DNA from 2 places in the Chungangia koreensis genome. Region 2 is predicted to be linked to the other one. Evidence: predicted binding sites of a transcription regulator. Region 2 holds the regulator's gene; the other holds the start of a gene.

Region 1 (15,865 bases), 220 kb from region 2:
GAAAGGAAAAGGAAAACATACCCGTTATTCTTTTAACAGCTCGAAATACTACATTTGATAAGGTTGCAGGACTTGATCAGGGCGCGAATGATTATGTTACAAAGCCATTTGAAATTGAAGAACTTTTGGCAAGAATTCGTGCATGTTTCCGTCATTATTCTTCTCATGAACAACCAATGAATGATTCAATTCTTTCAATAGAGGATCTCGTTATTAATACTGATACTCGGGATGTTAAAAGAAATGGAACGACCATTCCATTAACACCGAAAGAATACGACTTATTAGTGTTTTTAATAGAAAATAAAAGCAAAGTTGTAACAAGGGAAAACATCATTTTTAATGTTTGGGGCTACGACTATGAAGGAGAAACCAACGTGATTGATGTGTTCATCCGACATTTACGAAAAAAGATTGAAGAAGGTTTTGCTAAACCTCTAATAACCACGGTTAGAGGGATTGGCTATACTATAAAGGAGAACGTAGATGAGGATTACCCAAAAGATTAATCTTTTAACAACCGCATGGATGCTTTTAATACTAATTTTGATTAATATTTTAGTCTTTATATTGTTTATGAAAACGACTGTTAATATGGAAGAGGATAGGGTTTTTCAAAAAGCAGCAGATCTTATTGAAAACATCCAGGTTAATGAAACTGTTCAAATTAATGCTGATGTGAAGAATAATCTCACTGAGAATTCTTATATTCGAATTTTACAGCCTGATGGAAAGGTTTTATATGAAATAACCAATAATGAGGAATTATCGGACAAAGTTAAGGGTAAGTTTGTTCAAACACAGAAAGCTGAGAGACGTGCAATAAAGGTTGGAAAAAAAGAAAAGCAAATAATCATTGTTCGTTCTCCAATCGAAAATATACCAAGTTTAAACGGGAGTATCGAAATTGGGGAAGAATTGGTAGGCCTTGAAACAAGAAAAGATATTCTTTTGTGGATTCTGGGATTTAGTACATTGCTGGCTGTTATTTTGTCGTTGTTGAGCGGCAAATGGCTGTCGAATATTATTATGCGTCCAATTACCAACATGATTAATACGATGGAAGATATCGAACGCAGTGGCGTTCCTAAGAAGATTAACATTGTGAATGATACTAAAGATGAACTTGAAACGCTGGCAAATACGTTTAACCGGATGATTGATAGACTGGAGGGGAGTTTTGAAAAGCAATCACAATTTGTCTCAGATGCCTCCCACGAATTAAAGACACCATTAACAGTGATAAAAAGCTATGCAAATTTGTTAAGACGGCATGGACTTAATGATAAAGAATTAGCAGAGGAAGCGATCCATGCTATACACTCTGAAGCAACAAGAATTCAGCAAATGACAGAGACTTTTTTGGCAGTGGCTTCATTAGAAAAAGAAGTTGAACTCGACTTAGACGTAGTGAATCTTGTATTGCTATGTCAAGAGATTATAAAACAAATGAAAGAGGTCTATAAAAGAGATATCCTTCTGCATTACAATCAATCACCGATACTTATAATGGCAGATGAATTAAAACTCAAGCAGGTCATCATTATTTTACTCGACAACGCGATTAAATATAGTCAGGACAAAATTGAAATTTGTTTAGAGGGTAATGAAGAATTTTCAATTATTCGTGTGACCGATTATGGTATTGGTATTCCAGAAAAAGAGATTAAAAACATTTTTGACCGTTTTTATCGAGTTGATAAGGCAAGAAATCGTGAAACAGGAGGTTCGGGATTAGGCCTTCATATTGCTAAAAAGATGATTAAATTACATCATGGGGAGATAAAGATCAGTAGCGTGGAAAATGAGGGAACGGTTGTAGAGTTAATTATATCGAATAGTTCGGAAGACAACTTACATCAATAGAATGATTTTAACAAGCCCAATGTTCAAATGAATGATGCAGATACTCCAAAAATCCTGATTTTTTCGGGATTTTTTTATATGGCTGTTAGAGTACGTATAGAAATTTGCTTGGACAATATAGAGTTAATAGTTTATTGTATTTTTAGATATGAGGAATATTTAGGAAATAGGGGGCTGTTGTTATGAAGAAGATGGCGATTATCTGTTCTGCTATATTGCTTACACTTATTTTCGCAGCAGGCAATATATCTGTTGAAGCGAAAAGTGAGAAAGTCGTGACATACAAAAACTGCACTGAGTTGAATAAGGTGTATAAAGGCGGATTGGCAAGAGCGGCCAACGTCAAAAACAAAGGCGGAAAGACAAAATATACACCATTTGTTTCTCAAGCTTTATATGACGCGAATAAAAAGATGGATCGGGATAAAGATTCAATAGCGTGTGAACGTTAATGAATTGAAATTTATCATGGGCGATGGAACATTAGATTCTTTCACTTGTAACTACATCGTTCGTATTGGAATATCATTTGAGCAATTGAAATGCTTCAGCAACTTTATGTGCAAAAGATAATGGATCTTCGACCGAAATGAAGTGTGCATACAAAATACGTGGATTATCAAATAACCAATGATTATGCAAGGCAGTCAATATTATTCCGGATCTTTGTAAGCTCCAGGTAAATGGATAAACCTCTTCTTGAAGAAGTGCTATTTCTCCTAAGTTTAAAGCTTTCCCTTGGTGGTCGATTGATTCAAACGAGCAAAAAGATTGAAGAACAGAGTTAGCGGGTCTTCCCATGATTTTTACATTAATATGGGAACGTTTTTTTTGAACTGTGCATACGCCCTTTTTAATATTCAATTCTCCACCAAGAATGGAGGAGAATTGTTGGCATAATTCCTTGAAATCAGTCATCTTTAACCTCCAATCATCATGTATAAGTTTATGCCCATTAACTTTATTGTGTGTAAATTAGGTAGATGTTTTTTTAGCCAGCATACAAACAGGAGCATTCTTTAGCTTAATGAAGAACTTGGAAGAACAGGATTTTGAAGCAAATCTTATTAAACATACAAATCATTTTAGAGTTTATATTAGTGATGGAAGATCAAGTAAGAGGTTTTATAATCACAGCGATTTATTTCTTGAAAGAAAAAATATTTTACAAATAGAAATTAGACAATACAGGAATTAAAAACACAATGAAATTAGAAGCAGGCGAAAGGTATAAGAGGTTAAAAAGCCTCCTTTTTCTTTTTTTAAATTTTAGTTTACATAATATAAATTATAGGAAGTTGAATCTCGTTTCAAAGTATACTTGAAATAGTGAGACAGAAAAGAAAAAACCACCAAAAGTTATGCACTTTTAGCGGCTGGTTTCATTTGATCTAATATGATATTTTTCCGTTTTAGTTGTATAAAGAATACTACTGTTAAGCCTAAGCTCATTGTACCGAAAACAACGACCATCGATTGAAGCCCGATTAGATCCAGCAACGCCCCGGTTGCCAGTAATACGATTTGGAATACAACTCGTTCTAACATATTACGAAACGAGAAAAATCGCCCATGGAACTCTTTTGGCATTTGTTTTTGGAAAATGACCATTGCTGTTGGAAAAAAGCATCCAATGGAAAATCCGAATATCGCGAATGCTACTAATGTCAAAAATTGCTGATCAGCAAAGACTAACATCATTTCAGCAAAACCAATTAGGCACACGAATATAAATAAGATTGTTTGAGTTTTCCATTTATTGGCAAGATATTTCACGGTCATCGTCCCAAGCATAAACGCAAATCCTTCTGTGGCGTAAATCATTCCTTTGATGGCTGAAGAATCTTGGATTTCACTTATATTGATAACCATCAAGTTAAATGATCCTAAAAATAATAGCGGGATTAACGTCATGATCACCGTCATTGTTACGACTGGATATGACTTCAACACAGGAAACACTTCCATGAAACCACCGCTTTTTGCGGTCGTTTTGACCTGTGCCTCCCTCCCCTTTCCTTCATCAATGCGCAGCATCCATGTAAAGAACAAAAGTCCTACGTAAGCTACCATGGATATTAGGTAAAGCGTTGATATTGGCCAATAGACCAGTAAAACACCTGCTAACGCTGTTCCTGCTACTCGTGCGATGGTTGCTACATTCATATGCCACCCATTCATCGTCAACAGGTTCTCTTCCTTCACCACAAGTGGAATTGCAGCCTGTAATGCCGGAAAATAGAATGCTGCTGACAATTGGATACTTACCATAAAGGCTACCATCCACCAAATGGAGCCGGTCCAAATGGCTATTAGCATGAATCCGACACTGACAAGCCTTCCTGCCCCAGCTAAAAGTAATATGTTCTTTTTGCGCGACTGGTCAATAATCTTGCCTACTAACGGTCCTACAAGGATTCCAGCAAGAAGTCCAAGACCCATAATCAGTGACTTTACAAAATCCGATGGAATCTTTTCTTGCATGAATTCTAAGTTTCCGATGATTCCAGTCCATAATCCAAGCCCCGCGATCATTTCTCCGCAAAGAATGATCCAAACATTCCGGTCCTTCCACATACCCATTCCCCATTTTTTCTGTTATCTGTCGGCCTATTATACTTCGGATTTCGAAGTTTGTCATTAAGTATTTAGACAAAATAAATGAGAATGAATACACATGCAGCAGTACCGACAAAGCACAAACCTTGGGCAACTCTTAACATATTAGTATGTTGCCGACGGTATCTCTTCATATCGTTAAACGTTAAAACGATACCTAAAAAGCCAGCAAGTGCCCCGATTGCAAAGAAAATCCTTGGGAAAAATGGAAGAATCGCAAGCAATATGGAAACGGCACCTAACATTAAAGGTAAATCCCTTTTCACAGTACACCGCCTAATAATTTATAAATGCAATAAAAATAAGATCATTTGAATTCATAACTATTTACGTTGTTAGAGTAGCAGCTAAAAAATTCACTTTTATTAAACTATGAAATACTGCTTGTCTTGTATACATAGAAAAGGTGCGAAGGTCATTGTATAACTATCAACTATTTCAATGAAAATACCCCTGGATCCGAAATGACCCAGGGGTAATATTAACTTATTTAGTTTCAGGTAGACTCACTTTTTTAAATACATGGACGACGGTACCACTTTCCTTCTCATCTACCTTGAAGGTTCCGTTAGAATAGCGGTCTACAAATCTGATGGTGGATGCTTCAACATCAACGCGTCCGCCATTATTTGTCTCCAAAACATACACTTCTTGATCATCTACAATATCGACTGTGACTACCCGGTGTGGATTCGCTTTAAGTTCCTTCAATACTACGACTCCCCGTTTCGCACGAGTTCCAGCGTCCAATTCGCTCAGCTTCATCCGTTTAACGGCACCACGTTGTGTGATGAGCAACATAGACAAATCAGCTTGCTCGTTCGCGGCTGCAGCAGAAACGACATAGTCACTGTCTTTCAAATTAATGCCCTTGACACCGCTTGCTTTAACTCCTAATACAGGAACTTCACTGAGCGGGAATCTGACTGCATATGCATTGTGAGTGAAAATGAACACATCTTCTGTTCCATTCACAGGAATTGCCGTGAGCATTTCATCGTCGCCTTTTAGACCCATTGCTTTTAAGGTCTTTGAATAACGCTGCACTTTGTAGTCAGACAGTTTGGATTGCTTCACCATACCATTTTTAGATACACTCAGAATATGTTGCTCATTTTCTTCGAATGATTCAACACCCACCACTGAAATGATGTGCTCGTTCGGTTCAAGTCCGACAATACTTGAAATATGCTGGCCAAGGTCCTTCCAGCGGATATCCGGCATCTCATGGACAGGTTGATAAATATAATTGCCGTGCGATGTAAATAACAGCAATTGGTGTTGTGTATTCATCGTCGCTTCATATAACAAATAATCGCTTTCCTTCATATCGAAGGTTTGCCCATTCGAAGCATTATAGGAACGAAGGCTTGTCCGTTTGACATACCCATCCTTTGTAACTGTTACTACGACATCTTCACTTGGCACTAACAATTCAAGAGTAAGCTTGATCTCTTCTATTTCATCTTCAATGACTGATCGGCGACTTTCAGAGTATCGTTTACGAATATCGAGCAATTCTTTTTTGATGACTTTAATGAGCTTTTTCTCGCTGTTTAAGATTGCAGACAATTCCTCGATCAGTTTGTTCAACTCTTCTTGTTCCGAACGAAGCTCTGTAATGTCCGTATTCGTCAAACGGTAAAGCTGCAAGGAAACAATCGCTTCAGCTTGAGCTTCGCTGAAGTCGAATTTTTTCGTCAAGTTTTGTTTTGCATCCCGTTTGTCTTGCGATTTACGGATTGTTTGGATGACCTCATCTAAAATGCTTAGAGCTTTCATTAAGCCTTCTACGATATGTAGACGGTCTTTTGCTCTAATCAGGTCATACTCGGACCTCTTTGTAACGACATCCTTTTGGTGTCCGATATATGCATCGAGCATCTTTGGAAGTGACATAAGCATCGGACGTCGATCGTTAATGGCAATCATATTAAAGTTATAAGTTACTTGGAGATCCGTATTTTTAAAGAGATATTGAAGAATTCCATTCGCATCGATTTCTTTCTTCAATTCAATGACGACACGAAGTCCGGAACGGTCGGATTCATCACGTACGTCAGAAATGCCATCAAGCTTTTTATCAAAGCGAATTTCGTCGATTTTCTTCACTAAGTTCGCTTTGTTCACTTCATAAGGGATTTCTGTGATGACAATCTGTTCTTTTCCGCCCTTGAGCTCTTCAATCTCTGTTTTGGAACGGACAACAATTTTACCTTTTCCAGTTTCATAAGCCTTTTTAATTCCGTCAATCCCTTGGATAATACCGCCAGTCGGGAAATCCGGCCCTTTGATGACAGTCATAAGTTCATCGACTGTCACTTCAGGGTTGTCCATACGCATGAGGACTGCATCCAATACCTCATGAAGTGCATGTGGTGGAATATCCGTTGCATAACCGGCAGAAATACCGGTTGAGCCATTTACGAGCAAATTCGGGAATCTTGCAGGTAATACTGTCGGTTCAACTTCGGAATCGTCAAAGTTGGGAATGAATTCAACCGTTCTTTTTCCGATATCCCTCAATAGTTCTCCGGCTATCGCTGATAACCTCGCTTCAGTGTAACGCATCGCAGCAGGCGGATCACCGTCGATGGAACCGTTGTTACCATGCATTTCTACCAATGCGTGGCGGACCTTCCAGTCCTGACTCATCCGGACCATTGCTTCGTATACGGAGGAGTCTCCGTGCGGGTGATAGTTACCGATTACGTTACCTACGGTCTTTGCAGACTTCCGGAACGCTTTGTCGCTCGTATTTCCCTCATGAAACATGGCATAGAGAATCCGTCGTTGAACGGGTTTCAAGCCATCTCGTGCATCTGGTAAAGCCCGGTCCTGGATGATGTATTTGCTGTAGCGGCCAAACCGGTCACCGATCACCTCTTCTAACGGTAAGTCCTGTAAGCGCTCGGTTTGACTCATTCATGTTCCTCCTCTACAACCAATAAATCATTTTCCAAGATGTTTGTTTCATCTTCCAAACTGAAGTCGACGTTCGCTTCAATCCATTTACGGCGCGGTTCTACCTTATCACCCATCAATGTCGTGATCCGGCGTTCCGCGCGTGTATCATCGTCAATCTGAACACGTATCAATGTCCGGGTATCCGGATTCATCGTCGTTTCCCATAATTGATCGGCGTTCATCTCTCCAAGACCTTTATAGCGCTGAAGCATATAACCTTTACCGATTTTCTTGATGGCTGCATCCAAATCTTTTTCCGTCCAAGCATACTCAAGTTTTTCACTCTTGCCTGAACCTTTAAAGACTTTGTACAGCGGTGGCATGGCAATATAGACCTTCCCTGCCTCAATTAACGGACGCATATAGCGATAAAAGAATGTTAAGAGCAACACTTGGATATGTGCCCCGTCCGTGTCAGCATCGGTCATGATAATGACTTTGTCATAGGCAGCATCATCAATGGTGAATTCCGGACCGACTCCTGCGCCGATTGTATGGATAATCGTCGATATTTCTTCGTTTTTCATAATATCCTGCAATTTCGCTTTTTCCGTATTAACGACCTTTCCACGGAGCGGCAAGATCGCTTGGAATGAACGGTCACGGCCTTGTTTGGCAGATCCCCCTGCAGAGTCACCCTCAACTAAGAACAATTCGTTTTTAGCTGCGTTTCGGGATTGGGCAGGTGTCAACTTGCCTGAAAGGAGCGTATCTTTTCTACGCTTTTTCCCGGAACGGGCATCTTCGCGTGCCTTACGAGCAGCTTCGCGAGCCTGTTGGGCACGGATTGCTTTCCGGACTAATGATGCGCTAAGCTCCGCATTTTCTTCCAAGAAGTACATCAACTTCTGTGAAACGACGGAATCGACTACTGTTCTTGCCTGGCTTGTCCCAAGCTTACCTTTCGTCTGCCCTTCAAATTGCAACAGATTTTCCGGAATCCGGACTGAAATGACTGCTGAGACCCCTTCTCGGATATCAGAACCTTCCAAGTTTTTATCCTTATCTTTCAGAAGGCCAATTTTTCGTGCATATTCATTGAAGACCTTGGTCATTGCAGTCTTTGCACCTGTTTCATGCGTCCCGCCGTCCCGCGTACGGACATTATTGACGAAGGAAAGAATCGTTTCTGAATAACCGTCGTTGAATTGAAATGCAAATTCTACTTCTATTTCATCCTGATCACCCTCCACGAAAGCAACCGGGTGCAGCACATCTTTTTCTTCATTCAAATATTCAACAAACGCTTCGATGCCTGTTTCATAAAAATAGACTTCCGTTTTCTCGGTAGCTAACTCATGTAATTCAATTTTCAGGCCTTTGAGAAGAAATGCAGATTCACGGAGACGCTCGCTAAGCGTATCAAAATTATATTTCGTGACAGAAAAAATAGCAGGATCCGGTTTGAAATGTACAATAGTTCCTGTTTCTTTCGTTTTCCCGATTTCTTCTAATGGCGTTACCGGTTTACCACCGTTTTCAAAACGCTGGCGGAAGAGCTTTCCTTCACGGTGAATGGTCACTTCCAACCAAGAAGAAAGTGCATTGACGACTGATGAACCGACCCCGTGGAGTCCGCCGCTTGTTTTATAGCCGCCTTGGCCAAATTTACCTCCGGCGTGCAGGACGGTTAAAATGACTTCAACTGTAGATTTACCTGTCTTATGGGTCCCTGTTGGCATTCCACGGCCAAAGTCCCGTACGCTGATACTTTGGTCTTCGTGAATGTTCACAATGATATGGTTTCCGTAACCGGCCAAAGCCTCGTCAACGGCATTATCTACGATTTCATATACTAAATGGTGAAGTCCCCGGGCATCGGTTGAACCGATATACATCCCTGGACGTTTACGAACGGCATCTAATCCCTCCAAGACCTGGATGGAATCATCATTATATACCGTTGAAGCTTGCTGTTTTGCCAAAATCTCGCCCCCAAACAAAACGTTTGTTCCCTATTTTCTTTTAATCGTACAGCTTATACAAAAGCATGTCAATTTCATGCTGATTGCTATGTGGCTTCATTCATTGTAAATCAATTCGAACGATCTTGGCAATTCAATTTCCCGATATGACGCTGTTTCCGTAATCTTGAGCTACAAAATTTCCGTTGTAGAAGACTCTATGAACATGGTAAACTAATGCTAACTGTTAGGAGTAAGTCCTAATGACTCGAACGGAAAAGGAGCAAACACATTGGAAACAGTCATGATCATATTGATAGCCTATCTGCTTGGATCAATACCGTCCGGACTATGGATTGGAAAGTGGTTTTATAAAACGGACATAAGGCAGCACGGCAGCGGGAATTTAGGCGGTACGAATACATTTCGTGTCTTAGGAAAGACAGCTGGTCTCATTGTTACGATCATTGATATCTTAAAAGGAACAGCAGCAACTCTACTTCCACTCATACCTTTTTTTGCAGATTCACCTGTTCATCCGCTCATATTAGGATCGCTTGCGGTGATCGGACATATGTATCCGATTTTCGCAGGATTCCGCGGCGGGAAAGCTGTAGCAACTTCTGGAGGAGTGGTACTTGGTTACCACTGGCCTCTATTCTTGATCTTAATCATTAGCTTTTTCATCTTTTTGAAAATCACGAAAATGGTATCGCTGTCGTCTATGATTATGACGATCATTGCAACTATCTATACTATCATTTACACAATCAATACGGGAGATTATTCCCTCCTTCTATTGATTCTTATTGTGTCGATATTCATTTTCTACCGTCATCGAGAGAATATTAAGAGGATCAAGGCAGGAACTGAGCCAAAAATAAAATGGATATAATATAATAGAACTAACTTGACTGAAAGTTGGTGACTCGTATGAAAATCCATATTTCCGACGAGGCGAAGAAATGGTTTCAAGATGAAATGGATGCGGAACCAGGCGATATGGTACGCTTTTATGCCCGCTACGGTGGTTCAAGCCCATTACATGAAGGTTTTTCGTTGGGCGTTATGATTGATCAGCCTATGGAAGCAGCGGTGGAAACGAAAGAGAATGACATCACTTTTTTCATTGAGGAAAAGGATGTGTGGTATTTTAGCGGCCATGATCTGTATGTCGGTGTCGACGAAACCAAAAACGAACTGTCCTACCGTTATGAATAGCATAGAAAATCTCCGAACTCATCGTAGTTTGGAGATTTTTTAATGGCAAGAAAAGAAGAGATCCCGTTCAGGATCCCTCCCATTTCTTAAATTTTAGCAATTGCTCACCTAAACCTTCGTTCTTTAAAATACGTTCTTGATGAATTCCGAATAGGTCAAAATGTGGATAGTTCCCCCGCTGATCGATCCATTCCGGTTTCAAGTCGTATTTCTTTCCCCATTCCATCAGCTTAGTCAAATTCGCACAACCCACTTTAGTAACAGTGTTGCAGCCTGGGAAACGATCATCAAGCCAGTAGTGGGTCAAAAAGGCAATTTCCTCATTTTTCACGGCCGCTTTCCAAGCTTGAAGCTCCTCCCGTTTAATTCCGAATGCCATTAGTTGCCGCTCCGTGCAATTTCCGTATACTTCGCATTCCATTCTGGATCTAATTTAGAGAGAGGTACTGGCCTTGAATTATCTTTCCGAATCACGACATGCTCTGACTTCGCTGTTGCCGCTAACGTTCCATCTTCGTGAACGATTTCATAGCCATAAACCGTCCGTAGTTTACCATGTGTCTCTACCCATGTACGGACAGTCGGTCGATCGCCATATTTTACCGCTTTCTTATATTGAATATTTAAATCCGTTACCGGGGATACGTAGCCGTCTGCTTCCAGCTGATGATATGTAAACCCGAGGTCCTGAATAAGACTTGTCCGTCCGATTTCCATCCAGACCAGATAGTTCGCATGGTAAACGACTCCCATCTGATCCGTTTCAGCATAACGGACCTCAATCTCTTTTTCGCTAACAAACATGAAAAATCACCTCTCTCCATATTATACAGGAGAAAGGTGAAGAGGCTCAACGTGATGGCTCGAATGCCTGCAACTTCTTCTTATCGATTTTTCCGACATGTGTCTTTGGAAGTTCACTTAAGATGACTATTTTTTTGGGTACTTTATAAGAGCCTAAATACTTTCTGCAATGGATCAGCAAGGCTTCTTCTTCATACTCAATACCATCATCCAAGACGATGAAGGCCGTAACCGATTCACCCCATTTTTCATCGGGAATCCCAACTACTGCTGCTTCCCGGATCCCTAAGAAATGGATCAGGCATTGCTCCACTTCCTGCGGATAAATATTCTCACCGCCTGAAATGATCATTTCCTTTTTCCGTCCGACGATATAATAATCTCCGTCTTCGTCGAATTTCGCTAAGTCTCCTGTCTTTAACCATCCATCATCGAACGCAGCCGAAGTTTCAAGCGGCTTATTCCAGTATGCCGTGAAAATATGCTTGCCTGACAAATATAATTCGCCTACTTCTCCTGGTCCACAAGGATTACCCTCTTCATCCACGACTTTCACAGAATTGAAGATCATGCTTTTACCGACTGAACCTTTCTTAGTTTCAGCTAGCTCCGGGCGGATAAAAAAGTTGTTTGGTCCAGCTTCAGTCAACCCGTAGCCTTCTTTAAACTTAAATCCCCGTTCAGTGAATCGATTATAGATCGTTTGTGGACAAGGAGCACCACCCGAAAGAAAGACCTTCATAGACGGAAATGATGATTGTTTGAAATAATTTTCCTGGATCATCTGCTGGTACATCGTCGGAACAAATAAGGAAATCGTAGCCTCGTATCGGTCCGTGGCACGTAATGCCATATCCGCATCGAATCGATTACCGATCACGACCGTACCGCCAGCCATTAAAATTGGCAAGCTTAATGCATTGATTCCGCCTGTATGGAATAACGGCATATAATTGATCGTGGTATCTTCTTCGGTTAATCCCCAACTGATAATCGTATTGATGGAATTACAGTTGACAGCTTCAAATGAAAGAATGACTCCTTTTGGATTACCGGTTGTTCCACCTGTGTAAATGAGAAGCCAAGGGTCTTCCGGTTTGAGCTCTACTGAACTTTGGAATACCTCTTGTACGGTAGCATCACTGTTTGATAATGAGCGCGAAGTGGAGACACTCAATTGGTTTGCGACATCTTCCATTAATTCATCAAAAACTATATAGGAAGGTTGACAATCCCCTATTACATATTGCAACTCATGAACACTAAAACGCCAGTTCAATGGTACGTAGATATATCCATCCAATCCACAGGCGAATAGAATCGCGAAAAGTTCCGGATGATTAGGAGAAAGGACTGCAATCCGATCTCCCTTACTTAGTCCTTCAGTTGTAAAAACGTTGCGCCAGAATGATATGCGGCCAATCAGTTTTTTATATGTCCAGTGCTCATCGGAATGAACATTCACTAAAGCGGTGTGTGTGGGAGACATCGCGGCACGTTTTATAATCCAATTCAGTTCTGTTAACACGAGCGTTCCCCCCTTTCTCATTTACATCATGATTCCACCATCGACATGAAGAACATGCCCGTTGACATAGTCCGATTCATCACTTGCCAGGAATAGGTATGCGTTCGCTATATCTTCCGGCTGTCCTAAGCGTTGCAATGCAACGACTGATTTCATCTGATCGATAATCTTTTCAGGCATTTTCGCAACCATAGCAGTTGCGGTGAAACCTGGTGCTACTGCGTTTACGTTTATACCTTTGCGCCCTAATTCTTTTGCCCAAGTCTTTGTCATTCCGACTACCGCAGCCTTTGTAGCGGCATAGTTTGTCTGGCCCACATTCCCGTACACACCACTAACGGATGAAGTATTAATGATTTTTCCTTTTCCTTTTTCGATTAAGTAAGGAATGACTGCTTGTGCACAGTTGAAAACGCCGGTCAAATTGACATCCAGAACACGTTGGAAATCAGCGGGTTCCATTTTTGTCAGCATAGCGTCTCGGGTAATTCCGGCATTATTGATGAGAATATCGATCGTTCCATACGTTTCGATCGTTTTTCCAATCATTTGATCAACGCTTTCTCGATCTGCGACATTCACTTGTACGTATGTAACGTCATACCCTTCCTTGCGAAGGGCTTGTTCCTGCTCTTTTCCTGCATTCTCATCAAAGTCTGCCATAATGACCTTCGACCCCTCGGAAGCGAAACGCCTGACTGCAGCCAGGCCGATTCCATTCGCTCCTCCGGTAATGATTGTTATTTTTTCAGATAATCTCATTCTTCCAAACTCCTATCCTAAAAACTCTTCGATTTCTCTCTTTAACACTGGCAAATTATCAACTAATGGGGAGTGTCCCATATCATTTAATGGAACGTACTTCGCGTTGTTTCCCAAGTCTTCTACGATTTCTTGGGTCATTTGTTCGGTCACCACATAATCGCGGTCACCTCTTAAGATTAATACTGGTACTGTTACATCTTTTGCCTGATTTGTTCCATCGTTCACTCCATTATGTTGTGAGCTGATATTGAATGTATTGAGTGCATGGTAGACATCAGCCAAATTTCGCTGGGTGAACATGTCATCGATATACTCTTCATATTTTTCTTCATCCGGTCGGTTATGCGTGTAAATTACTGCATTCCAGACAGCTTTCAGGCCATCACGATTCTTCGTATCATAGAGCCCTTGAACCCCAATGGTCTTGCCATCCTTTTCTACTTCTTGGATTGTTTTCAATCGGTTTTCTAAGTCGGGAGATCCATCCTCTTTTGTTAAATACATCGGATACCCTCTTGTAGAGCCAGACGCAAGTAATACTAACTTGTCGCATAGCCCTGGATAATCCGCTACAAATTGCAAACACACTGTTCCGCCAGTAGACCAGCCAATCAGATGGAAGTCCTCGAGTCCAAGTGCATCCACAAATCCTTTTAAATCATCTGAGAAGTCTTTGATGGAAGTAATGCGGCTATTATAGGAAGAACCGCCAAACCCCCTTAAATCCAAAGCATAGAGTTTATATTTCGGGCTTAGCGTTTCCATCAGAACGTCCCAGTGTTTGGATGATGTCATATTACCGTGAACTAAAACTATTACTTTTTCTCCGCCATATCGTTCCCGATATGTAATAACCTCATTGTTTTCAAGCATGATTTTTTGAAGTGCCATTACTCTTCCTCCCTTATGATTTGCCCCATTTAACTGTGATGGCTCCCCATGCATAGCCGATTCCAGCACTAACTAATACTGCAAGATCACCGTCGTTAAGCTGCCCTTTTTGTTCGGCAAGTTCTAATGAAAGAATTTGATCCATCTGTCCGATATGGCCGTATTCATTCAAATAGGTTGAGTTGTTTTCTGATAGCCCTAATTCCTGAAGAACATAATCATGCGCAGAACGTTTCATGTGCAAAATGGCCAAGTAATCAATGTCATATTCCTTGAATCCACTTTTCTCTACGGAACTACGAATTACTTGAAGGAAGTTCTGCATCGACTTTTGTTCTAACCGTGCCTTCATTCCTTCAGGATCCAATACGTCAAGTCGGTACTCGCCGTTTGTGAGAGACTCTGCTGTCAGAGGATGCATTGTTCCACCAACGGGAACCACTACATCTTCGGAAAAAGAACCGTCTGTGACAATCTCAGACTCCAAGAGGATATTCTCCTGGTGACCATTTCGAAGGATCATTGCTGCACCACCGGCTCCTAAATTGAACATGAACCGTGTTCTTTCGTTTTCGTAATCAATAAAATCCCCGTTCCGATAGCCACCTGCCAAGAGAACTGTACGAATGGATGAATCCGATTCCATCATGCTTTTAGCCACTTTCATGGCCATAATCGTTGTACCGCATCGAAGCGCAACATCGAATCCCCATGCATGAAACGCACCAAGCTCTTCTTGCATCTTGATGGCTGCGGTCCATAGCGGATATTCTTTATACTCTTCTCCGATATAAATGATGAGATCGATTTCTTTCGGATCGACATTTCCTTTTCGGAGTGCTTCCCTTGCAGCTTTTATTCCCATTGCCACCGTATGATCTTCTGGACCGGGGATTGGTTTTTGGATAATCCCCAGCTTCTCTCTCACGACACCTACCGGTACACCGGATTTGGAAGAGATTTCTTCAGCTGTCATCACTTTTTCCGGCAAATATATTCCCGTGCTTACGATTCCGACTTTCATGATGCAGCCTCCTTGCTCTTAGAAGATATGACGGAAGCTTCTACTCGTTTTTTTCGTTTCATTTTAAGGTTTCGGAAGAACCCGACGATCCCCATCGGGAAGAAAATAACCGCTAAAATGTAAATAATCCCAAAGAAGATAATCCAGCGTTCAAAAATCGGATGCGTGGAGGCCAAGTCAGATAAATAATGTTGTGCCAGTTCGATGATTCCAGCTCCAAGTAAAGGACCGATCAGTGTTCCGACCCCGCCAATAATCGTCATAAGTAGGGCATCA
Region 2 (15,865 bases):
GATCGCTTGGTTAATGAGTTAGAAAATATAAAAAGCCCCCGTCCCTTGCATATGCAAGGGACGAGAGCTATTAGCTTCCGCGGTTCCACCCTAGTTGGTGCTTAATGCACCCACCTCGATCCGGATAACGGCCGGTTCCGTCCTTCCCTACTAGATGGAATTCCACCTTTCGACAAGGAGCCTCTCGGTTGTTGTTCACTTATATGCTCCTGGAGGAAAGATTTCAGCCAAGTCTTTCCATCTCTTGCCATTCTGCGATATAGCTACTTTTCCGGTCATAGGCGATTACTCATTTAGATTACCTCTAATCATAATGACTCATTTTTTTAATGTCAATCAAATTTTCTTAAAAAGGGATGGTATTTTTTTGTCGGAAATTTTAGAATGATGTAAAGGAGGGATACGGTGAAATCTTTAGTTTCAACAAAATACATAAAATTTATTCTCATTACTGTACTTATTTTTTATTTTACACCTTTATCTTTACCTGTCCAAGCTGCCGATGAAGAAGTCAAAGTTATGGTCAAGTCCCTTAAGGTCCGTTCGGGTCCCGGACTTTCTTACAAGGTGACGGGGTCACTCGTATTAAATGATGTGGTTAGCGTTAAAGACAAGTCTGGAGATTGGTTGAAAGTCGAGAATGGGTCCATAAAGGGATGGATCGCTTCCTGGCATACCGAATCACTGAAAAAGGGGCAGTCTTCAGGTAAAAACATTGTTTCTCAAGTTGATCGGTTAAATATCCGTTCACAGCCTTCCCTTTCCACCTCCGTACTTTCCCAAATGTCTGCTGGTGATGAAGCTGTTGCGATCCAAAGTAATGGGGAATGGACTGAAATTGTATTTAACGGTATTACAGGTTGGGTATCAACCCAATACATAGAAGAATCGAGCAAAAAAGAAAATGATAAGACGAACATTGCGACTACCCGCTTCTTTGAAGTTTCGGTCAGCGCATTAAATGTACGTTCAAAACCTGACCTTACTTCAAAACGAGTGGACTTGATCAAAAAAGGACAATCATTCAAAGTAAAAGAGCAATCCTCTAACTGGGTGAAAATCGATTTAGGGAACAAGGAAGGATGGGTCTATTCCTTCCATGGAACTTTTGTCGATAAAGCGGACAAAGCGGTAGCAGGTGAAACATCTTCTGATGCACCAAATTCTGTCACGATTCTGTACAATGGGACAAACCTTCGCTCCGAGCCTACTACAGATAGTCAAGTAGTCTATCGGGCTAACGCTGGTGAGCAATTTGCTGTAAAATCTGTTAGCGGCGATTGGTATGAAGTAGCTGCCGGAAACAACGGAAAAACGTTTGTCGCAAATTGGGTTGTAAAAGCCGGTGATGGTTCTGTTGAAAAGAAACAGGACGAGCCAAATCGCAAAAAAGGAACTTTGCACGGTTTGGATATTGTTCTTGATCCCGGACACGGCGGGAATGACAGAGGAACAACAGGGGCACGGGGAACTTTAGAAAAAGGAATTACATTGAAAACAGCTGAAATGCTTGCTGAGAAATTGAGAGCTGCTGGCGCGGACGTTACCTTAACAAGGGATTCGGATGTATATGTGGATTTACGTAAAAGGGTTGCTATAGGACATCAAGTAGGGGCCGATGCTTTCATAAGTCTCCATTACGATGCTACAGATAGCAGTTCAGTTCATGGATTTACGACCTATTATCAGCACAGTTATCAACGAGATCTTGCTAAGGCTATCAACGAAGAAATGAGCGAAACGATAACTTTACGGAATCGTGGAAATCAGCCTGGAAATTACTTAGTGTTGAGGGAAAACCGTCAACGAGGTGTCCTGATCGAACTTGGTTACCTAAGCAATCCATCAGAGGAACGTCATGTGACAACTGAACAATTCCGCGAACAAGCAACTCTCGGGATTTACAAAGGCTTACTAAGCTATTTTGACGATCAATTGAACGAATAAAAAGAACCTGTTCACTTCGATTTGAACTGAACCCCGAATAGTGGACACTTTAATAAAAGTGACCCTATTCGGGGTTTTTGTCTGTTCAAAACCCCGTTATAATAGTTCAAATAGATGAAACGGGTGAGTGAATATGAGTAAAAGAATTTTTAATGAATCTCAACAGAGAATATTGGAACGCAATGAGGCTGTCCAAGCTGTTACCGATCGGTCGATTTCGTTTACTCCTGAATTCAAAATCAAGGCAGTTAACGAATACAAACAAGGGAAATCGCCTTCTGATATCTTCATCAATCAAGGGTTGACGTTGGACCTCATCGGTCCAAAGAAGCCGAAGGAATGCTTATCACGTTGGAGATCCACCTATGCCGTTTACGGCGAGGAAGGCTTTTATATAGAAAGGCGTGGAAAAGGCAGTACTGGGAGACCTCCTGTGAAAAATCAATCTGCGGAAAAGCGATTGGAAAAGGCTGAAGCGCGCATAAAATATCTGGAAGCTGAACTTGAACTTTTAAAAAAGCTCGAGGAACTCGAAAGGCAGGCGAGGAAGAGACACTAAAGCCATATGAGAAATATCAATTGATCAATGAAATCATTCGCAAATATAATTTACAGTACATGACGGCCTACCTTTGTACAGTGACGGAAGTAAGCCGAAGCGGATACTACGCTTGGTTGAAACAGTCGGACAACCGATCCGTAAAGGAGGAATCAGATTTCCTGGATTACCTTCTCCTAAAACAAATCTATGATGCAAAGAGAGGAAAAGCAGGTTATCGGGTCCTCCGGATGATTTTAGAGAATGACTATGGTGTCATCATGAATCCTAAGAAAATCCGGAGACTAACGAATAAGTTTGGGATGAGCGCGAAGATTCGCCGTATGAACCCATACAGAAAGCTGGCGAAGGCCACCCAAGAACACCGTACGGTGTCAAACCATCTGAATCGCGAGTTTAAGCAGGAAGAACCCCAGAAAGTATTCTTAACCGATATCACCTATCTTCACTACAGGAATGGGCAAACCGCTTACCTTTCCTGTGTTAAAGATTTGGCGACACGTGAGATTGTATCGTTTGATCTTTCAAGAAGCCTATCCATGGAGATTGTCTATCGGACTCTTGCCAGATTGAAAGAGTCATTGAATGGAAACATTCATCCTGAAGCCATCCTACATTCAGATCAGGGATTCCACTATACTCATCCTGAATACAGGAATCGAGTGAGGAAAATGGAACTTACACAGTCAATGTCCCGTAAGGGTAATTGCCTGGATAATGCCCCAATGGAATCATTCTTCGGCCATTTGAAAGACGAGTTAGACTATAGACAAGCAGAGGATTTTGAAACTCTTTATAAACTTGTGGCGGAGTATATCGAGGAGTACAATACTCAGAGATATCAATGGGATTTAAAAAAGATGACTCCGGTACAATACCGAAGCCATCTTTTGGCTGCCTAATTGGCAGGTTGCTTTTATTTAATTGTCCATTTTACAGGGCGCAGTTCAGATTCCAACGCTGTTTTTTTATACATTTGGTGATTTTAGTGGAGCGGTGGAAGAAGGAGCCAAGACCAGGCACCAAATACTTCGCCATAATGTAACGGTTCTTCTTTATTTCCACTTAAAATTCCCATGACTCAATCTCCTTTAATCATTCATTCATCCGTATTTTGTGGAAAAGGGAGGGGGTTATTCGCAAACAAAAAAACCGCTTGAAGTATCAAGCGGTCAAAGATTCCTTAATGAATTTGCCGGTACACGCCAACGACCTTACCGAGGATGGATACCTGTTCGACAATAATGGGTTCCATAGAGGAGTTTTCCGGTTGAAGCCTGAAATAAGATTTCTCTTTGAAGAATCGTTTGACAGTTGCTTCGTTTTCCTCTGTCATAGCTACTACAATATCTCCGTTATTAGCAGTTTGTTGTTGTTTGACGACGACGTAGTCACCATTTAATATCCCTGCTTCTATCATACTATTACCTACAATTTCAAGCATGAAGAGATGATCCTCCGACGTTCCGAATGATTCAGGTAGAGGGAAGTATTCTTCAATGTTTTCAACGGCAGTGATCGGAAGTCCGGCTGTAACTTTACCGACCAACGGAACATGAACAACTCCTGCTTTTACTGTGAAGTCAGAGTCTGGATCCAAAATTTCAATAGCCCTTGGTTTTGTGGGATCCCTTCTGATCAAGCCTTTACTTTCAAGTCGGGCTAAGTGGCCATGGACTGTTGAACTGGAAGCAAGCCCAACAGCTTCCCCGATTTCACGGACGGATGGTGGATATCCTTTTAAGCGGACTTGTTCCTTTATATATGCAAGGATATCTTCCTGCCTTTTTGATAGTTTCTTCAATTCCTTCACCTCTTTTTGGTATGTGGTCTGTCTATTCTTACATATAGTATAGCAATGTTCGTATAAGAATGCAAACATAGGTTCGAAATAAATTCTTGACAAGAAACAGATGTTCGTAATAAAATAAGAACATACATTCCGAACGAATATTCTTATTAGGGGTTGAATTTGATGAACTTCATTAAAAATAATTCTTTTATTTTATCCATTATTGCTTTAAGTGCCATACTTACATTGATTGCCGGACTTGTAATGGGGGAAGAAGAGCCCAATAAAACGATTGTGATCCATCAAGGGGATACACTCTGGACGTTAGCAGAACAATATAAGGGTGACCTTCCACACGAGGAATGGATCGCTTCAGTCATGGATGCAAACGACTTACACCATCCAGTAATCACATCTGGAAGCAAGCTGGTTATTCCAAGTTCACTAATGAAAACTGATCAGATTGCAGGCGAAATCTATTTGGCAGGCGAGAATCATTGAAAAATAAAAGCTGTGTTATTTACTGCAGAGTCAGCACGGAAAAAGAGTCGCAAGAGGTTTCTTTAGAACGACAAGAAGAGGAATTGAAATCATTTGCGGGTAAATTGGATTTGAAGGTTTCGAAAATCTTCACGGACAAACATAGCGGTTATGATGTAGAACGTGAAGGACTTCTGAGCTTATTGGAATTCGTAAAAAGTGCTGGTGTGGATGTCGTTTTGGTACAGGATGAAACTCGTCTTGGGAGAGGAAATGCCAGAATGGCGGTTTTGCACTTACTGCAGAAATCGGGTTCCGAAGTCTTTTCACTAAATGATGCTGGACCTGTTTCACTTAACGAGATGGATACGATGCTGCTTAATATATTGGCCATTGTAGAAGAATATCAACGTAAAATACATAATGCTAAAATTAGAAGAGGGATGCGGCGTGCAGTTGAAAAGGGATACCGTCCTGAAAAAAACTTGAAGCTAAAGGGGAATCCGGAGGGTAGGGAAAGGATTGACCTTCCAGTGAATGAAATTATTAATTTACGGGAAAAAGGGTTAACTTTTGAAGAAATCGCTTCAACTCTTAGAGGACTAGGTTTCCAAGTGAGCAAGGCGACCGTTCATCGCCGTTATGCCGAAATTATAGAAGGACTGAAAGGCTAATTTCTTGCGCTTTCAGTCTTTTTTTCATACCTTTTTAATAATGGCATCTTAGAAAGGAGGAGAGATCTTGTTACCACAAAAGAAACTCCAACGAATTAGCGAACTATCCAAAAAGTCAAAAACGATCGGCTTATCGGTTGAAGAAGCGAAGGAACAATCCGCTTTAAGAAAAGAGTACTTAGATACTTTCCGGTCCTCCATGAGAGATATGATTGAAAATGTAAAAATAGTCGACCCGAATGGAAATGACGTAACACCAGAAAAAGTAAAGCAATCCAGGAATAATAAGTACCCTAATTGATAGCGGCGTTATTGTATTTATGGAGAACGTTGACTACACTATAAGAGGAATGTATCTCTTGTCACTTGAAAGGATGTTAACTAATGACAAATCAAGTCGATCAACTTGCTATTAATACGATCCGTACTCTATCTATCGATGCAATTGAAAAAGCCAATTCCGGTCACCCGGGTCTTCCAATGGGTGCTGCACCGATGGCTTATACTCTTTGGACGAAACATTTGAACCATAACCCTAAAAACCCTGAATGGTTCAACCGAGACCGTTTTGTCTTATCAGCCGGTCATGGTTCAATGCTCTTATATAGTCTTTTACATTTGAGCGGCTATGGACTCCCGATGGAGGAGATTAAAAACTTCAGGCAATGGAATTCAAAAACTCCAGGACATCCGGAATATGGACATACAGTTGGAGTAGAAGCAACTACCGGTCCACTTGGCCAAGGAATCGGGATGGCAGTTGGTATGGCAATGGCCGAACGTCATTTAGCTTCTTTGTACAATAAGGAAAACTATAAGATTGTCGACCACTTTACATATGCATTATGTGGCGACGGTGACCTGATGGAAGGTGTTGCTGGTGAAGCCATTTCGCTTGCTGGACACTTACAGTTAAATAAATTGGTCGTACTTTATGACAGCAATGATATCTCGTTAGATGGAGAACTTGGCATGTCCTTCTCCGAAAATGTCCGCAAACGGTTTGAATCTTATGGATGGAACTACTTACGTGTGGATGACGGGAACGACATTGGTGCTGTATCGAAAGCGATAGAAGAAGCAAAATCTTCCTCCGACAAACCGACACTGATTGAAGTGAAAACCGTGATCGGATATGGTTCCCCCAACAAATCCGGTAAATCGGATGTGCATGGAGCACCACTTGGTGAAGATGAAATGAAATTAACCAAAGAATATTACAAATGGACATTTGAAGAGGATTTCTTTGTTCCTGATGAAGTGTATGAGACTTTCAGTAAGTCAATCGATGCGTTAGGAGGGAAAGCTGAAGAGGAATGGAATGCTCTATTCAATGAATATGAACAGAATTTCCCGGAACTTTCTGCTCAATTGAAAGCATCGTTAAATGGGGAACTGCCAGAAGGACTTAGTTTCCCTGTATATGAAGAAGGGAAATCACAAGCAACACGTTCCTCATCTGGAGATGCCATAAATGCAATTGCCAAAGCAGTACCTTACTTCTTCGGAGGAAGTGCAGACCTTGCAGGTTCCAATAAAACAACCATCAAAGATGGAGGCGACTTCACTGCTGAAGAAGGTGCCGGCCGTAATATCTGGTTTGGTGTACGTGAATTTGCTATGGGTACGGCTCTAAATGGAATGGCACTTCACGGAGGTTTACGAGTATTTGGCGGGACATTCTTCGTATTTAGTGATTATGTGCGTCCAGCAGTTCGTTTGTCCGCACTAATGGGACTTCCTGTTACGTATGTATTTACGCACGACAGTATCGCAGTAGGAGAAGATGGCCCTACTCATGAACCGGTTGAACATTTGGCTGCTTTACGTGCTATGCCAAATCTTTCTGTCATTCGACCGGCGGATGCTAACGAAGCAATGGCTGCTTGGAAAATAGCAGTTACTTCCGAATCTGTACCGACAGCGTTGGTCCTTTCCAGACAGAACTTGCCGGTTCTAAAACATACGGCAAACCTTGCAGAAGAGGGCGTAACCAAAGGGGCATATGTTGTTTCCCCGGCAGCTAAAGAAAATGCAGATGTGGTCTTATTAGCGACTGGTTCAGAAGTTAGCCTCGCTGTGGAAGCACAAAAAATGCTTGCTGCAGATGGAATAGAAGCTTCTGTTGTATCCATGCCTTCATGGGACCGTTTCGAAAAACAGGATGCAGCTTACAAGGAATCCGTCATTCCAAAATCCGTGAAAAAACGCTTAGCAATTGAAATGGGTTCATCCTTAGGGTGGCATAAATATACTGGAGATGAAGGCCAAGTCCTTTCAATCGATACCTTCGGAGCAAGTGCACCAGGGGAAATCGTGATGAAAGAATACGGCTTCAGTCCGGAAAACGTTGTATCGCTTGTTAAAGAAATGTTGGAGTGAATATCAATTAAGAAATGAGAGGTCTGCTATGCAGGCCTCTCATTTTATTGACCAAAGCATAAATAAGATTCCGCTGGATAATTGGAGCATCGCTCCAGGCGGACGCTTTCCGCGGGCTCGCGCCAAGCCTCCTCGGCTACGCCTGCGGGGTCTTGGACTGACTCGCTGTCGGGCCCTCAGGATGCGGGTCATGCGTCTGTTGCCACAGGACGTGGCGAACTTAGGACGCCTTCCTCTAAGGAGTCGCCGCCTTTCGCTCTTTATCTCTACTTTAAATAAGTGATTAAAACAAGTAAATTTCATTTCTGAATGGGAGTATTAGGACTCTCCTTTGTTCATGTTTGTATATCAAGCAGTGCTCGCCACGAAGACTCCTCGAAAATGCTTCGCATTTCCTTCGTGCGGTGTCTTTTCGAGGAAGCTATTACAATGTCCTGTGGGAATAGCTTGAGCTGAAGACCCCGCAGGAACGAAGTGACGTTCAGTTAATGAACAAAGGCTAAGGCCGCCGCGTCCTGCGGAAACGCCTTTGTGACCAACATCCTGTTGGCCTAAGCCCACGGAAAGCGAAGTGGCGGGTACTGCTATTTTCTTATAAATCTACAGTTATTAAAAATCAATCTTATCTACAGTATTTAAGGTCTGGGATATCTTTATTTTGCAACTGATCTTTTTCGGTTTCGACAAAAATAGTGCCTTATTCCTTCCTCCGTTTGACAAACTTCTTCTATTAAGTTTAGTAAGATGATAGAAAAGCTGGGGGGAGTTTTCATGCGAACGTACTCAATTTTTGAAATTAAATCCGACTACCAACCGTTCATCATCGGCAGGGAACATCTTCTTTTTGAATTGTTGAATGGGAAAGGAACCTTAAAAGTAGGTACATCTTCTCGTGAAATAGACTATCTATGTGAACCAATCGATCCTACTCTGATTGACCAAGCAATCATGCAGAAAATGGGGAATCTGTTTCCTTCGATTATCAAGAAAACGGGGAGCTTTGAACTTTCCCATCCCATTAAAGGGGATATCACCATCGAGATTCATCCATTGCATCTCGAAGCAACATGCAATGGGTCTCGTATGCTTGATTTGGACCTGTTTGTGAGTTTGTCCAATGTCAGTAGTTCTTTCTTTGCGGTCATGGATGATGAGCATGAATGCGGTTGGTTGAAGCCTGTGAAATCAGAACAAGTAAGCATGCAATACATGCGAGAAGTGAGAACCGTCTAATGGGACAAAACCGATTCTATTGTTGTAAAATCCTCTATTGTGCAGTAAACTTCTAATAGACAAGTAAGAGGAGGACTACAGATAATGGATAATTGGGTTTGGATTTTATTGATTGTCGTAGCGTTAATCGCTGGCGTTGCAATTGGCTTCTTTGCAGCCCGTCAATATATGATGAAATATTTGAAAGATAATCCGCCGATCAATGAACAAATGCTTCGCATGATGATGGCACAAATGGGTATGACCCCATCCCAAAAGAAAATCAACCAAATGATGGCTCAAATGAACAAAATGGGCGGAAAATAAGAAAACAGCACTCCATTGGGTGCTGTTTTCATTTTGGTCTAATATAACCGTATTCTTTTAGAAAGTCTGTGACTACCTTTTCGTATTCCATAGGATTTTGGTTAAAGGATTGTGCGTGAGGTCCTTTTTCGAATAGCTTCAATTGCTTCGGACCGTTCTTTAATTCGTATAATTCCTTCGTCATGTCAGGCAGGATAAAATCATCTTCCAAGCTATGGATGAATAACACGGGCTTTTCGATGTGCTGAACCGCTTCTTTCGGAGATACTGAACGGATCGAATAGCCATCTCTAAATTTCAGAAAGAAGTCCGCTAATTTAATCGCAAGGCTTGTACGAAGGGGCGTTTCCTTTTTCATTAAGTACAGGAGTTGCTCCGTAAAATCGGAGAATGGGCAATCGACCACGTAAAAATCGGCTTCATCCTTCAGCGACCCCGCATATAGAAGGGTAGTAGCAGCACCCATGGATTCTCCGTGAATGCCGATGATTGCATTTTCATCATTTACATGTTCCCTTACTGCATCCGCAACCGCCTTCAAATCTATTTTTTCATAAAAACCAAAGCTGGTTGTTTTCCCCCCCGAGTCTCCATGTCGTCTTGCATCGTAAATTACGGAGTTGAAACCAAGCCGCTCAAAGAGACGTGCATATTTGATCGAATTGATTTTATTTTCGGTTACCCCGTGGCAAATAATGACGAAATTATTCGTCTCCAACGGTTTCAAAAATACGGCTTTAATCGAATAACCATTCGGTGATTCAATCCATTGGTCGTCCATGGGAACAGAGGCATACCAATTCTGGTCGAATCGTTTTGCTTTTGTTTCCCGGTCCAATATGAATTGATCATCCTTCTTTTTCATGTACATCATGCGGTTCGTCAAAGCGAAGCCCGCAATCGTTGTCAAGGCTGTCATGGCACTCGACGCAATTGTGGTGATCCAAAGGACTCGGCGGCGTTTCATATGACCCCCTCCAGCTTATTGTTTATATAAACGATACATACCCGATTCAATCGGTTTTGAGACGTATCCGGCAATCAGGTCAATAGCTTCACACAATTTATTAATATCAATGCCGGTATCTATGTCCATATGATGTAGCATATGGACGACATCTTCTGTCGCAACATTACCGGTAGCACCAGGTGCAAATGGGCATCCGCCCAACCCGCCTGCAGAAGTATCAAAACGGTCGATTCCTGCTTGTAGCGAGGCGAAAATATTAGCAAGCGCCATTTTGCGTGTGTCGTGGAAATGGGCTGTTAAAAGAACGGTTTCTGATAACTCTTCCTTGAGATAAGAGAAAAGCTCATAGCTTTCTACCGGATCTGCCATTCCGATCGTGTCTGCAACGCTTAGCTCATCGACTCCCCAGGACGTGAATTCTTCGCAGATCGCCAATGTGCTTTCTTTGTTTATCTTCCCTTCAAAAGGGCAGTAGAAAGCAGTGGAAATACAAGCTCTTACAAAAACTCCATCTTTCTTTAGCTGTTCCACAATTGGTTTCAGCTCATGCATACTTTCTGCTGTAGTTTTATTTATATTTTTCTTATTAAACGAATCACTTACTCCGACAAACACTGCCACGCTATTTGCTCCTGATTCTAAAGCCCTTACCACACCTTTTTCATTGGGAGTCAGTACAATCTGTCTTCCGTTCTTTGGAGATTCAGACACGATTTGCACGGCATCAGCCATTTGTGGCACCCATTTCGGTGAAACAAACGATGTGATTTCCATTTCCGTAATCCCGCTTTGCTGTAGTGCTTCGATAAATCTGACTTTAACATCTGGCGGTACGATCATCGATTCATTTTGAAGTCCATCACGTGGTCCGACCTCGATAATTGTCGCTTTCTTTGGTAAAATAAACATAACATCCCCTCCTAATATACTATTCTAATGATGGGATGAGTGTTTTAGCAATAAATGAGATAGGGGAAAGGGAGGATTCGTACAATGACGAAAGAAGTTGTTGTTGTAAGTGCGGTCCGTACAGCAATCGGATCATTCATGGGTTCATTAAAAGATATCCCGGCTACAAAATTAGGGGCTGAGGTAATTAAAGAATCTCTGAAAAGAGCTGGAGTAGAACCTGCACAAGTTGATGAAGTAATCATGGGAAATGTTTTACAAGCTGGTCTAGGACAAAACCCTGCGCGTCAAGCATCGATCATGGCAGGACTTCCTCATGCAGTATCTGCAATGACCATAAATAAAGTTTGCGGTTCTGGTCTGAAAGCGGTTCATTTAGCTGCTCAGGCAATTGTCGCAGGCGATGCCGACATCGTCGTTGCTGGTGGAATGGAGAATATGAGCCAGGCACCATACTTATTGAAAAATGCTCGCGAAGGTTTCCGGATGGGCGATCAGAAAGTCGTTGATAGTATGATCAGCGATGGCTTATGGTGTGCATTTAACGATTATCATATGGGAATTACTGCTGAAAATCTATGTGATGCGTATTCACTTTCACGAGAAGAGCAGGATCAATTTTCAGCCCGTTCACAAGAGCGTGCAGCTGCGGCAATCGAAGAAGGAAAGTTCAAGGATGAAATCATTCCTATTGAAATTCCACAACGGAAAGGTGACCCTATCGTTTTCGATACCGATGAATATGTGAAAGCGGGGACAACAGCTGAAAAACTTGGCAAATTACGTCCTGCGTTCAAAAAAGATGGAAGTGTTACAGCTGGGAATGCATCCGGGATTAACGACGGTGCAGCAGCAGTTGTAGTAATGTCCAAAGAAAAAGCGGATGAACTTGGTTTGAAGCCGCTTGCGACTATTGTTGCAAATGCAAGTGCTGGTGTCGATCCATCTATCATGGGAATAGGACCAGTACAAGCGGTCAAGAAAGTATTAAATAAATCCGGAATAGATCTATCCGAGATTGAGTTGATTGAAGCAAACGAGGCGTTTGCCGCTCAATCACTTGCTGTTGACCGTGAATTGAAATTTAACCACGATATTTTAAATGTAAACGGCGGCGCTATTGCCCTTGGTCACCCTATTGGTGCAAGTGGAGCTCGTATATTTGTGACATTGCTTCATGAAATGGAAAAGCGTGATGCAAAGTCTGGTCTTGCTACACTATGCATCGGTGGCGGACAAGGTGTTGCTACGATCGTTAAACGATAAGGAAGATCAAAATGGCAAAAAAGAGAAAAGCTACAACTGTTAAGCCGAAAGAAGACAATCATCGTCCGACACTTTCAGATCAGTTGGACGGTAATGTATTGGCCAAGCTAAAATCCGCAAAAAAGGATTTAGAGGCGGTCGAGCAGAAAAAAGAGGAAGAACGACTGGCCCGTCTTGCCTACGAACGTAAGCAGCGGGAGAAGAACAAATCGTTTGAAGAACTGCTTGGTGAGTATGGTTTCGATGGGAAAAAGTTTGATTAAGAAGAGAGCCGGTTGAATATGAATTTCAACCGGCTCTCTTGCGTTATTCCCGATGCTGCTGATAAGTTTCCGTTTTGGAAAGATCAGCTGCCCTCAATAGGATATCCTCCGGAACCATCTGATTGTATGCGTTCATCGTTTCTGCTAATTGTTCCGTTGAACTTGCTCCTGTTACACAGGACGCAATAGCAGATTGATTTAATACATAGTGCAGGGCGATACTGTGGATTGGTGCAGATAGTCCATTCAGATTCTCTAAGGTCGTTTTAAGTTCGGCATTGGAATATGAAAGGTATTTATCCCCATCCAATCGACGTGTCCACTCAGCCGTCAATAATCCTTTAGCCAAAGATCCCCTTGCGACGACAGATGCACCATTTTCCTGAATCATAGTAAGCCATTCCTCTGGACGACGATCCAGTAAGCTATATTGCATCATAACAGAAGATGGATTACCGTTTTTCAAAAACCGTCGTATTACATTTGGACGGATAGAAGAAATTCCATAGTGACGGATCAATCCTTCTTTTTTCAGTTTTTCAAAGACATCGACAACTTCTTCTAACTCATCTTCCATCGTTCCGCCATGCAATTGATAGAAATCGATATAGTCCGTGCCGAGTCTACTTAAACTGTCTTTTACGGCAGTTTCAATATATTCTTTAGAGGCATCCCATTGCCAGCCTTCTTTACCTTCAAACCACCGGTTTCCTACTTTCGTTGCGATGATGACTTGATCCCTGACGTGCTTTAATGCTTTGCCAACCAATTCCTCGTTTTGGCCGCGGTCATACAAGTCCGCGGTATCAAAATAATTGATGCCGAAATCGAGAGCTGCATCAATGATGTTTTGCACTTCCTTAGCTGAAGAAGGGAGCGACATGCATCCTAAAGAGATTTCAGAAATTGCACATCCGCTATGTCCTAATTCACGATACTTCATATCATGCACCTCCTATTTCCTCAATGGTACAATGGAAGAAGAAGGTTGGACAAATGAAAGGGTGTTATTCTTGAAGAAGTTTGAAGAAAAGACGATAGGTACGGAGCATATTTTCAAAGGAAAAGTGATCAGTCTTCAAGTGGATGAAGTGGTTCTGCCAAACGGTAACCATTCTAAGCGCGAAATAGTAAAACATCCTGGAGCGGTGGCAATCATCCCGATTACTGACCATGGAACGATGATTCTGGTTGAACAATATCGTAAAGCATTAGAGCGTTCAATTATTGAAATACCCGCTGGAAAGTTGGAACAGGGTGAAAAACCTGAGATGACCGCTCTAAGAGAACTTGAAGAGGAGACCGGTCTTGGTTGCAAAGAACTAACGCATATTACCTCGTTTTCTACTTCTCCTGGATTTGCTGATGAAATTATTCATATATATAGCGCAACAGGTCTGTATAAAATAGAAGAATCAGCCCCTGCTGATGACGACGAATTTGTTGAAATGATCGATATTTCGGTAGAAGAGGCAGAGGAAATGATGGCTGATGGCAGGATTTATGACGCAAAAACGGCTTTTGCTGTTTTATGGATGAAACAGTATTTAAAGAAATAATTAGATGGGGACAAGCATAAGTTATTCTAACTGACAAAAGGGCTTTTATGGACAAGCTCTAGAAGGAAGGTTGGTGCTTAGCTTGAACCGGTCATATTTTGTTGCTTATGTCTTCGTGATCTTAATCATTAGTTACTTAGGCGGTGTACTGCTCTATCGAAAAACTTCTGCCGAAACTTCCGTAGCATTATTGAAACTTGTTGATGAACGTGTTTTCCTCGGAACTGAGCTTCCGATTTGGAAAATACTTCTACCACTCATTATTTTGATCGGCTTGATTCTCTTTTTTGCAACACATCGATGGCTTGCACCTTTGACTTTACTTGTAGGAACTGGAAAGACTGTCTATTTTGGTTTTACATCCGGCTTTTTAATTGAGCAACAAAGTTCAATTGTTCCATATGCGATTTGGTGGTTTCCATTTCAATTGATGGTTTCACTCCTGCTCATACTGTTTTGTTTAGTAGTTGCTCCTCCTTTTTTCTTGCATCGCAATTTTGAATTCAATCAGAAGAAAGTACTTATAGTAATTGCCGGGCTGGCTATTGGAATATCACTTATTGAGACTGTGGTATATCGATTGGTTGTTTTGTAAGAATTAATATTAAATTAGATTCATTCTTAAAACGTTCTCTCTATCTTGTAAATTTCAGCCCTCTTTTGATATAATGGAAGCAGTTTGAGGAGGGCGTCATATGGAAAGCCGTTTGGAACGAATCAAAAAACAACTACATGCCGCAAGCTATAAACTGACGCCGCAACGGGAAGCTACATTAAGAGTGTTGTTGGAGCACGAAGAGGACCATCTTAGTGCGGAAGATGTTTACCTTTTAGTCAAAGATAAGGCGCCTGAAATCGGCTTGGCAACAGTCTACCGTACACTCGAGCTACTAACAGAGCTAAAAGTGGTCGATAAAATAAACTTTGGTGATGGGGTTTCAAGGTACGATCTTCGACAAGAGGGTGCTGCCCATTTCCATCACCATTTAGTATGTATTGAATGCGGAGCGGTTGATGAAATCCAGGAAGATCTTTTAGAAGATGTGGAAGAAATAGTTGAAAAAAGATGGAACTTTATCATTAAAGATCATCGATTAACATTTCACGGAATTTGCTGGAGATGCCAAGAAGGAAAGACCAATGACTAACGTAAGCAAATAAAACTAACTTAGGATGGCACTTAGCTATCCTTTTTTGTTTCGGAGGTACCAACTGATGAAGGAAGCTTCATTTGCACTATCTGATTATATTCATTTTCTAAAAGTCGAGCGGCAGCTTTCACCGAATACTTTGTCCTCTTATCAACGGGATTTGAAGGAGTATATCGAATTTCTCGAAAAGCAGGAGAGTTTGGGGTCGCTTACTGAAATTGACCGTCCCCATATTTTAAGGCACTTACAACAATTGAAGGATAGCGGGAAATCCGCCAGGACTATAGCGCGGCATATTTCCTCTATTCGTTCGTTCCATCAGTTCCTGATTCGAGAAAAGATGATTGATCATGATCCGACGATTCATCTGGAAC

Evidence for each region. Region 2 encodes LexA, which represses DNA repair genes until DNA is damaged. Its sites were predicted from a motif close to CNAACANNTGTTNG; they were not measured.
Region 1: parE (DNA topoisomerase IV subunit B) is a predicted target of LexA. The motif match lies at 9,394-9,407, and genes of this name have one in related genera.

The regions. Positions count from the first base shown of each region.
Region 1 is NZ_JBHSEC010000019.1:650,783-666,647, reverse strand. It holds gene ACFOZY_RS12555 (response regulator transcription factor) at 1-509, shown strand, start outside; gene ACFOZY_RS12550 (sensor histidine kinase) at 487-1,866, shown strand; gene ACFOZY_RS12545 (excalibur calcium-binding domain-containing protein) at 2,049-2,318, shown strand; gene ACFOZY_RS12540 (DUF1259 domain-containing protein) at 2,392-2,784, opposite strand; gene ACFOZY_RS12535 (MFS transporter) at 3,226-4,449, opposite strand; gene ACFOZY_RS12530 (hypothetical protein) at 4,515-4,751, opposite strand; gene parC (DNA topoisomerase IV subunit A) at 4,972-7,410, opposite strand; gene parE (DNA topoisomerase IV subunit B) at 7,407-9,377, opposite strand; gene plsY (glycerol-3-phosphate 1-O-acyltransferase PlsY) at 9,649-10,251, shown strand; gene ACFOZY_RS12510 (HesB/YadR/YfhF family protein) at 10,290-10,577, shown strand; gene ACFOZY_RS12505 (hypothetical protein) at 10,645-10,956, opposite strand; gene ACFOZY_RS12500 (acyl-CoA thioesterase) at 10,956-11,381, opposite strand; gene ACFOZY_RS12495 (AMP-binding protein) at 11,428-12,909, opposite strand; gene fabG (3-oxoacyl-ACP reductase FabG) at 12,931-13,671, opposite strand; gene phaZ (intracellular short-chain-length polyhydroxyalkanoate depolymerase) at 13,684-14,565, opposite strand; gene ACFOZY_RS12480 (3-oxoacyl-ACP synthase) at 14,579-15,589, opposite strand; gene ACFOZY_RS12475 (branched-chain amino acid ABC transporter permease) at 15,586-15,865, opposite strand, start outside.
Region 2 is NZ_JBHSEC010000019.1:434,226-450,090, reverse strand. It holds T-box leader at 54-288, opposite strand; gene ACFOZY_RS11420 (N-acetylmuramoyl-L-alanine amidase) at 406-1,947, shown strand; one part of gene ACFOZY_RS11415 (IS3 family transposase) at 2,081-2,459, shown strand; one part of gene ACFOZY_RS11415 (IS3 family transposase) at 2,459-3,408, shown strand; gene lexA (transcriptional repressor LexA) at 3,690-4,310, opposite strand; gene yneA (cell division suppressor protein YneA) at 4,482-4,799, shown strand; gene ACFOZY_RS11400 (YneB family resolvase-like protein) at 4,796-5,452, shown strand; gene ACFOZY_RS11395 (DUF896 domain-containing protein) at 5,520-5,753, shown strand; gene tkt (transketolase) at 5,837-7,834, shown strand; gene sirA (sporulation inhibitor of replication protein SirA) at 8,606-9,067, shown strand; gene ACFOZY_RS11380 (YneF family protein) at 9,152-9,373, shown strand; gene ACFOZY_RS11375 (alpha/beta hydrolase) at 9,402-10,340, opposite strand; gene ACFOZY_RS11370 (hydroxymethylglutaryl-CoA lyase) at 10,356-11,252, opposite strand; gene ACFOZY_RS11365 (acetyl-CoA C-acetyltransferase) at 11,337-12,518, shown strand; gene ACFOZY_RS11360 (YqkE family protein) at 12,530-12,781, shown strand; gene ACFOZY_RS11355 (aldo/keto reductase) at 12,825-13,724, opposite strand; gene ACFOZY_RS11350 (NUDIX hydrolase) at 13,786-14,340, shown strand; gene ACFOZY_RS11345 (hypothetical protein) at 14,423-14,935, shown strand; gene fur (ferric iron uptake transcriptional regulator) at 15,036-15,488, shown strand; gene xerD (site-specific tyrosine recombinase XerD) at 15,556-15,865, shown strand, end outside.